DNA from 2 places in the Pseudoalteromonas sp. DY56-GL22 genome. Region 1 is predicted to be linked to the other one. Evidence: predicted binding sites of a transcription regulator. Region 1 holds the regulator's gene; the other holds the start of a gene.
The links. The regulator LexA, encoded in region 1, represses DNA repair genes until DNA is damaged. The targets are predictions, from matches to a motif close to TACTGTATNNNNATACAGTA.

Region 1 (4,437 bases):
AAATCAGGTATAAACTCCCGATGTCTTTATGATTGGTGGTGTAAAGCCAACGCTTAAAACCTTTAGCAGGGTGATGATGGTCGTGATGCGCATGCCCAGTTGCTTGCTCGTTAATAACGTTACTCATTAGTTCGCCTCCGCTGCTGCATCAATCGCGGCTTGAATTTGACTCGGTTGGATAACATCGCCGGTGTCATTACCCCACGCATTTCGCTTATAAGTAATAACCGCAGCAAGTTGCTTGATTGAAAGCTGTTTATCAAACGCTTGCATTGCTGTGCCAGGCTTACCGTGTAACACAATATCTATGTGATCTTTTACATCACCTAATACAATCGGGCTGCCTTTAAGTGCTGGAAATACGCCAGGTAGGCCCATACCGGTAGGTTGGTGGCATGCAGCACAGCTTGCCATATACACTTGCTCACCTAAGACCATAAGCTCTTCTTTCGGTAATGTTTGATCAAGCAAAGCAGCATCCGCTGCGGCCGCATTGGCTTTTTCTTGCTTAGCATCTGCAAGCCAATTAGCAAACTCATCTTCAGGTAAAACTTTCACCACTACAGGCATAAAGCCATGATCTTTACCGCATAACTCAGCACATTGGCCACGGTACACGCCTGGCTCGTTAATACGTGTCCACGCTTCATTGATAAACCCAGGATTTGCATCCTTTTTAACCGCAAAATCAGGCACCCACCATGAATGAATTACATCGTCTGAAGTCATTAAAAAGCGAACTTTTTTATTGATAGGAAGTACTAGCGGTTTATCTACTTCAAGCAAATAATGTTCAGTTTTCTCTGCTTGGTTGTCTATTTGATCTTTAGGAGTAGATAGAATCGAGTAATAGGCAATGTCTTCACCCATGTACTCATAATGCCACTTCCACTGTGAGCCCGTCACTTTAATGGTGATATCGGCTTTAGAGGCATCTTCCATGGCAATTAAGGTTTTTGTGGCAGGCACAGCCATGGCGATTAAGATGACAAATGGAATGGCAGTCCAAAGTATTTCAACTTTTGTACTTTCATGAAATTGGGCAGGCTTGGCCCCTTTGGATTTACGGTGGTGTATTAAAGCCCAAAACATCACCGCAAATACGATGATGCCGATTACACAGCAGATAATAAATATCGTCATGTGTAACTCATAAACATTATTACTTATATCGGTCACCCCTTTACGCATATTGTATTGGCTATTTGCCAATGCAAGCTCAGGAAGTGCAAACAATATAAGCCACAAGGCGTAACGCAGTTTACCCATGTGACGGCTCCTTTAGATGCTATTGCAAGACGCAAAGCGAAAAGGCGATACAACAAGGTGCCCATTCGTTTTTCTTATTGTTCAGAGCGACTACGTATCATTTTGACCCACTTATGATACCTACCCCATGACTAACACCTCGCACATTTTTGTGTCTTTTTATTAATTAGGTGTTAATACAGTGTATTAACCAATTAGTTAAAAAATGACCAATAAGCAAGTTTTAATGATAATAAATGTTTATTTTGGTGCAGAAATAACAACTATAATCAGCGCTTTATTTAATGTTTAGGGGTAAAAAACGAAATATAAAAAGAGAGGAAAACTGCGCCATATAAGGCTTTAAATGAAGAGTAAGGATTCACAAATCCTAATTAAGTAGTAAAATTTCAGTGGCGCACCAAATTGAGTCAATTTGATGCACCAAATTGGGAACGTTTACATCCAGTCAGCGTTACGAATAACACCTACCGCTAACCCCTCGATGTTGAACGACTCATGCTCAAGGTCAACCTCAATAGGCGAAAACTCTTCGTTCTCAGCGTGTAAAAGTACTTTGCGACCCGCTTTTTCTAGACGCTTAACTGTTACATCTTCATCGACTCGAGCTACAACTACTTGCCCGTTTTCAGCAACTTGTGTTCTGTGTACTGCAAGCAAATCGCCATCCATAATACCAATGTCTTTCATACTCATACCATTTACACGCAGTAAGAAATCGGCTGCAGGTTTAAATAATGAAGGATCAACTTGGCAGTGACTTTCAACATGCTCTTGCGCCAAAATAGGTTCACCAGCTGCAACACGGCCAATTAAAGGTAAGCCTAGTTGCTCTGGCTCATCTTCTTCAATTAACTGAATACCGCGACTCGCCCCAGGCTTCATTTTGATCATGCCTTTTTTAGCCAGTGCTTTTAGGTGTTCTTCAGCAGCGTTGGCACTTTTAAAACCTAATGTTTGAGCTATTTCAGCACGCGTAGGTGGCATGCCTGTATCTTTAATAAAGACTTTAATTAGTTCTAAAATTTGCGATTGGCGTTTAGTTAATGGGCGCATACAACTGGTTTTCCATACAGTACATTTAACTGTGAGTATATACAGTTATTTGAAAATCGCAAATTTAAATTAACCCCATCATATTGCTACAAAACTAACATTGAACCACACCGAAAGATGCCATAAGGTATTAGCTTTAATTAGCAGGCTAAGGAAACACAATGAGTATTTGGCACCACCCAATCACGTTAGAGCTTTGCAAAGAGCTAGAACAAGGGATCACCGGTCAAGGCACTTTAATGAAAACTATGGGCATTGAGGTGACTGAAATTGGTGATGATTATTTAATGGCAACTATGCCTGCTATTCCTGAGCATCATAACCCTATGGGTATGGTTCATGGCGGAGCAAACGTTGTATTAGCAGAGACAGTGGCAAGCTATGCAGCCAATTTCGTGGTTGATTTCAATAAGTTCTATGCTGTTGGCCAAGAAATTAATGCCAACCACATGAAAGCGTCACGCAAAGGAACGTTAACAGCAACAGCAAGACCGCTGCATTTAGGTAAGCGAACATCTGTTTGGGATATTAAAATTACCAATGCCGCAGGAGAGCTTTGCTGCGTATCAAGAATGACCGCAGCTGTTGTAGAGCGATAAATTCTGGCTATTTTTCGACAGGATAAATAGTAATTTCAATCCCTGCGCCAATTGCAGAGATACGTAACAAGGTATCGGCATGCAGGGGTTGGTTAAAGCATTTAGGCGAATTACCTGATTCAAAGCCTATATCAAATGTACGCTTTGAGCACGATAACCACTGTTTTAATGCATTGCGCGAGCATGACTCAATAAGCTCGCAAAGCTGGTTAATGGCTTTATCTGGAGAGCTGATATCTGCGGTTGCTTCAATACGTGCTAGTTGGCGGTATTCATCTTGGTCATAATGTAAAACCATGGCGTTTTTCTTCAAATCAGCAACAAGCGCACTAATATCGTGCTTTGATTCAAGCTCCAGATCTACATTTAAAAATTGAATTTCCGACATACTCTCGTTTTTACCCTCTATTGATATCGACTGAAACTTTAACTCAGTTTTGTATATATACCAAATCTAGAATACAGTTAATGCGACATTATGCCGCATTGGCAATCTAGCTAAACAACCTAAAATAGCGCCCACATAACAATAATAACGGGGTAATTATGAATAAACGCCTGTTTAAGTATGCTCGTAAAGGGCATAAATGGCTTGGTTATTTACTTGCTTTACAGATCTTTTTTTGGCTTTTAGGTGGGCTTGTGATGAGCTCATTACCACTTGAAAAAGTGCATGGTAAGCATCTGGCTAATCGCAGTTTAAGTAGCCCATTTTTATTGTCGGACTACCCTGCTTCAATTGATAAAATAACAGCGCAATTTGAGCAAATCGAAGGTATTAAATATAGCCATTTTTTAAATACCCCGATTATAGAAGTTACATCCTCTAGCGGTACGTTTACTTTTGATGGCAGAACAGGTGCTAAAATGCCTGCACCGAGTAAAGCGCAAATCATTGAAAATGCGCAAGCTCACCTGCTTATTGACGCAAAAATAACGCAAGCGCAGTTATTAACAAAAGGGCCAAGAGAGGTCGGCCGCAAAGCCAATGTTTGGCAAGTTAGCTTCGATGATTGGTTAACAACAACCTTATATTTAGATAGCCAAACCGGTAACCTTATTACTGTGCGCAGCACCCTGTGGCGGGTTTTCGACTTTTTCTGGATGCTACACATTATGGATTATGATGAGCGTGAGAACTTTAACAATCCACTACTCATCAGCTTCTCGGCCACCAGCGTACTATTTTGTATTACAGGAGTTCTCTTGTTACTACAAAACGTTCGAATTAAACGTAAAAAGCCAGCTACACGTGTTGGTCAATCAAAATAGGATTGCCATCTGGGTCGGTGATAATAAAACTCGCGTCACCGGCCTTTTGTATTTCTAATCCTTGTTGCTGAAATTGTGCAGCTAATTGCTCAAAGGTTGCAAATTCATCCAAAGCTTCAGCATTTTGATCCCACCCTGGGTTAAAGGTCAGCATGGTTTTGTCGAACATACCTTGAAACAAACCAATTAAATGTTCACCGTTTTTCATAATTAGCCAATGCTGTTCTATCTCCCCAGCAAA
Region 2 (4,437 bases), on a different contig from region 1:
AGCAGCCAACGAATCTTAATCAATGAAGCAGACATTGCTGTGACAGAGGTAATTCAGCCGGGCAGCCGGGTGTTTTACCGCCAACTTTATGCTGGCGACAAAGACAACTTAGATACCTTTTATGCGTGGTTAAAACCACAAATGAAAGAAAACCAGCGTTGGTATGGCGTTAAAGATCGCCAGTCACCTATTTCTAATAGTTTAAATCGTGCCGAAAGCTATTTATTGCTAGCTGGTTTACTTGGCATTATTTTAGCTGCCGTTGCTATTGCGGTATCGGCAAAACGTTATTGTGAGCGTCAGTACGACCCAGTTGCTATGATGAAAACGCTTGGCGGTAGCCGCGCTATGATCCGTAAAATCTATTTATTACATTTGAGCCTTGTATGTTCAATGTCGGTGATTGTCGGTTTACTGATTGGTTATGGTTTACAAGCGATTGCCACTGATTATTTGGCACAAACCATGGGCTCAGCATTGCCGAGTGCATCGGCAAAACCTTGGATCATTGCGATTAGCACGGGTGTGATTTGTGCGGTTATGTTTTCAATTAAACCGCTACTCGATTTATTTGATATTCCGCCGCTGCGTGTGCTTCGCCGTAACTTAGGCGACCGTTTATTAGTAAGTAAAGTGCACCTTACTATGTCGGCGCTTACTGTGTTTTTACTGATGTGGTTATTTAGTAACAACATCAAAATTAGTGCAATTTTGTTCCTTTCTACGGCATTTTTAATTGCGGTGTTATTTGGCTTATCAAAGGTTATTTTTGGTGGTGGCCGCAAACTTGGCTTGAGTCCGGGCAATAGTTGGTCATTGGCGATTGCGTCAATTCAAAAGCGTGCCAATGTGAATGCTGTGCAATTAATTAGCTTTGCTTTGGCTATCAAGCTATTACTGTTTTTAATTGTACTTAAGAACGACATGATTTCGGATTGGCAGTCTCAGCTTCCTGAAAATGCCCCTAATTCATTTTTAGTGAACATTACTGAGCAAGAGTTAGAGCCTATTACTAGCTTCTTAGCGCAAAATGATATGCCAACGTCTGATTTCTATCCGGTTGTTCGTGGCCGTGTAAATGCCGTAAATGGTGAGTTGGTTGCCCGCGAAGTATCGCAAGAAGACAACGAAAAGAAAGACGAAGAAGCCCGCTCTGGTATTGGCCGTGAGTTAAACCTAACTTGGCGTAAAGACTTACCCAATCAAAACGAGCTTATCGACGGTACATGGTTTAGTGAAGACTCAGTAGCCGAGGCATCGGTCGAAGAGTCGATGCTTGAGCGCCTTGATGTAAAAATAGGCGATACGCTTACTTTCTTAATTGGCGCGCAGTCGTTTGACGCAAAAATTACCAGTGTACGTAAGGTTAATTGGACCACGCTTAAACCTAACTTCTTTATTATTTTAAGCCCAGATGTGCTAGCGAGTTTTCCTGCTACTTATATTTCATCAGTGAATGTAAAAGCAGAGAAAAAACGAGAGTTTAATGAGCTAATGCGTCAATACCCCACGGTTAACGTGATAGATGTTGAGAGCTTTATTAAACAAATTCGCTCAACCATAGAGCAAGTATCGTTAGCGATTGGCTTTGTACTAGCGATTGTGGTTGCCTGTGGCGCTTTAGTACTTATTTCACAAGTACAAGCAAGTTTGGGTGAGCGAATGCAAGAGATTGTTATTTTGCGAACCTTAGGTGCGAAAGGGCGCTTAATTAAAAATGCCACCTTATATGAGTTTTTATTATTAGGCGTTACCGCAGGCTTAGTTGCTGCCATTGTCAGTGACATCGCCCTGTTAATAGTACAAAAACAAATGTTCGATTTAGCAGGTAAGTTCCACCCTCATATTTGGGTGATTGGCCCAGCAGTCGGTGGCTTATTTGTGGCATGTTTGGGTTATTTGATGATAGCGCGAACAATGCGAAAAAATACCCAAGGCTTATTACGCTCGCTCGCGTAAATGTCTTAATTAAAGGTTGACTATAAAATGCTCGCAATTGCGGGCATTTTTTATGAATTGCAATTGGCTACTGGTAATTTATACAGTGCTCTGGCATTATTAACCGCAGATAATAATGATAATAGACGAGTCAGTTAGTTGGCGATTATTTTAGGGATTGATCCTGGTTCACGATTAACAGGGTACGGCGTGATTGCCCACCAAGGTGCTAAGTTCACTTATTTAGGCAGTGGCTGCATTAAATTGGCCGATCACGATTTTCCGATACGCTTAAAAATGATTTACCAAGGGATCAGTCAATTGGTAGAGCAATTCTCCCCAGACAGTTTTGCTATCGAAAAAGTGTTTATGGCACACAACCCAGACTCAGCGCTTAAACTCGGTCAAGCACGTGGCGCTGCTATCGTTGGTGCTTCAATGGCAGAGCTGCCAGTTTATGAATATTCAGCTCGGCAAATTAAGCAGGCCGTTGTAGGTAATGGCGGAGCCGATAAGTCTCAAGTACAGCATATGGTTAAAAACATTTTAAAGCTGCCAGGTACCCCTCAAGCCGATGCCGCAGATGCTTTAGCAATTGCTATTTGTCATGCACACTCAGAACAAAATTTAATAAAACTTGCGGGCAGTGCGAGCAAAACCGTAAGAGGACGATTAAGGAAGTAATATGATTGGTCGATTAAATGGCTTACTAGTAGAAAAGCAGCCACCAGAAATTCTTATCGAAGTAAGTGGTGTAGGCTACGAAGTACAAATGCCCATGACTTGCTTTTATGATTTACCAGCAGTGGGTGAGCAAGCGATTATTTATACCCATTTTGTGGTACGTGAAGATGCCCAGCTATTATTTGGCTTTAACAACAAAACCGAACGCGCTTTATTTAGAGAGCTTTTAAAAGCCAATGGTGTAGGGCCAAAGCTTGGTCTAGCTATTTTATCGGGTATGTCGGCGCAGCAATTTGTAAGTTGTGTTAATAATGAAGATGCGACCACACTGGTTAAACTACCGGGCGTTGGTAAAAAAACGGCTGAGCGTTTAGTGCTCGAAATGAAAGACAGGCTTAAAAATTGGGGTAATGACTTATTTACACCATTTAGCGATAATGCCGTCATTGAGCCATCAAGTGATGATACCCTAGTGGCAAATAATGCTGCTGATGATGCTGTATCAGCACTTGTGGCATTAGGCTATAAGCTACCGCAAGCACAAAAAGCGGTTAAAACAGTGAACAAACCAGATATGACGACCGAGGTTCTAATTAAAGAAGCTCTAAAATCAATGTTGTGAGTAAACCATGATTGAAGCAGATCGCTTAATAGATGCGAGTGAACAAAGTAACGAAGACAGTGTTGATCGTGCCATACGACCAAAACTGTTAACCGATTACACAGGCCAGCCGCATGTTAAGCAACAAATGGAAATTTTTATTGAGGCAGCTCGCCATCGTGGCGAAGCGCTGGATCACTTATTAATATTTGGTCCACCGGGTCTTGGTAAAACCACACTTGCAAACATTGTTGCCAACGAGCTTAAGGTTAATATTAAAACAACGTCGGGGCCAGTGCTTGAAAAAGCAGGGGATTTAGCCGCACTTTTAACGAACCTTGAAGAAGGTGACGTACTGTTTATTGACGAAATTCACCGTTTGAGCCCGCAAGTCGAAGAGATTTTGTATCCAGCAATGGAAGATTATCAGCTGGATATCATGATAGGTGAAGGCCCTGCAGCACGTTCAATAAAGCTTGATTTACCGCCATTTACTTTAATTGGCGCAACAACGCGTGCTGGCTCACTCACCTCACCACTTAGAGACCGTTTTGGCATCGTACAGCGATTAGAATTTTATTCGGTTGAAGACTTATCAAAAATTGTTGCCCGTTCAGCAAGCTTTTTAGACTTAACCATGTGCGATGAAGGTGCTACAGAAATCGCCAAGCGTTCACGCGGTACACCGCGCATAGCAAACCGTTTATTACGCCGCGTTCGTGATTACACCCAAGTGAAATCAGACGGTAAAGTGAATGCCACAGTTGCAGAGCAAGCCCTCGATATGATTGATGTTGATAAAAGCGGTTTTGACTACATGGATAGAAAATACCTGTTAGCTATTATCGAAAAATTTATGGGCGGCCCCGTTGGCCTTGATAACCTAGCGGCTGCAATTGGTGAAGAAAAAGAAACCATTGAAGATGTGATAGAGCCGTTTTTAATTCAACAAGGCTTTATACAACGCACCCCACGCGGACGACTTGTTTCAGACATCGCTTATTTACACTTTGGGCTAACGCCAGAAAAATAACTAAAAACCCCGCGGTTAGTTACAAGCTTTAAGCTATAAGTATCAAGCAGCTCGAAAGGGCTGCTTTTTATCGAGATAAATTGCTTGTATCCAACGGGTAAGTAGATTTTTACCGCTTACCGCTTACCGCTTACCGCTTACCGCTTACCGCTTACCGCTTACCGCTTACCGCTTACCGCTT

Region 2: a site for LexA is predicted at 2,028-2,047, ahead of ruvC (crossover junction endodeoxyribonuclease RuvC). Genes of this name have one in related genera too.

The regions. Positions count from the first base shown of each region.
Region 1 is NZ_JANHZR010000009.1:86,315-90,751, forward strand. Features, by position in the region: gene ctaD (cytochrome c oxidase subunit I) at 1-127, opposite strand, end outside; gene coxB (cytochrome c oxidase subunit II) at 127-1,269, opposite strand; gene lexA (transcriptional repressor LexA) at 1,708-2,325, opposite strand; gene NO991_RS17605 (PaaI family thioesterase) at 2,487-2,924, shown strand; gene NO991_RS17610 (hypothetical protein) at 2,932-3,312, opposite strand; gene NO991_RS17615 (hypothetical protein) at 3,471-4,196, shown strand; gene NO991_RS17620 (VOC family protein) at 4,171-4,437, opposite strand, start outside.
Region 2 is NZ_JANHZR010000002.1:741,696-746,132, reverse strand. Features, by position in the region: gene NO991_RS07350 (ABC transporter permease) at 1-1,959, shown strand, start outside; gene ruvC (crossover junction endodeoxyribonuclease RuvC) at 2,098-2,622, shown strand; gene ruvA (Holliday junction branch migration protein RuvA) at 2,624-3,244, shown strand; gene ruvB (Holliday junction branch migration DNA helicase RuvB) at 3,252-4,256, shown strand.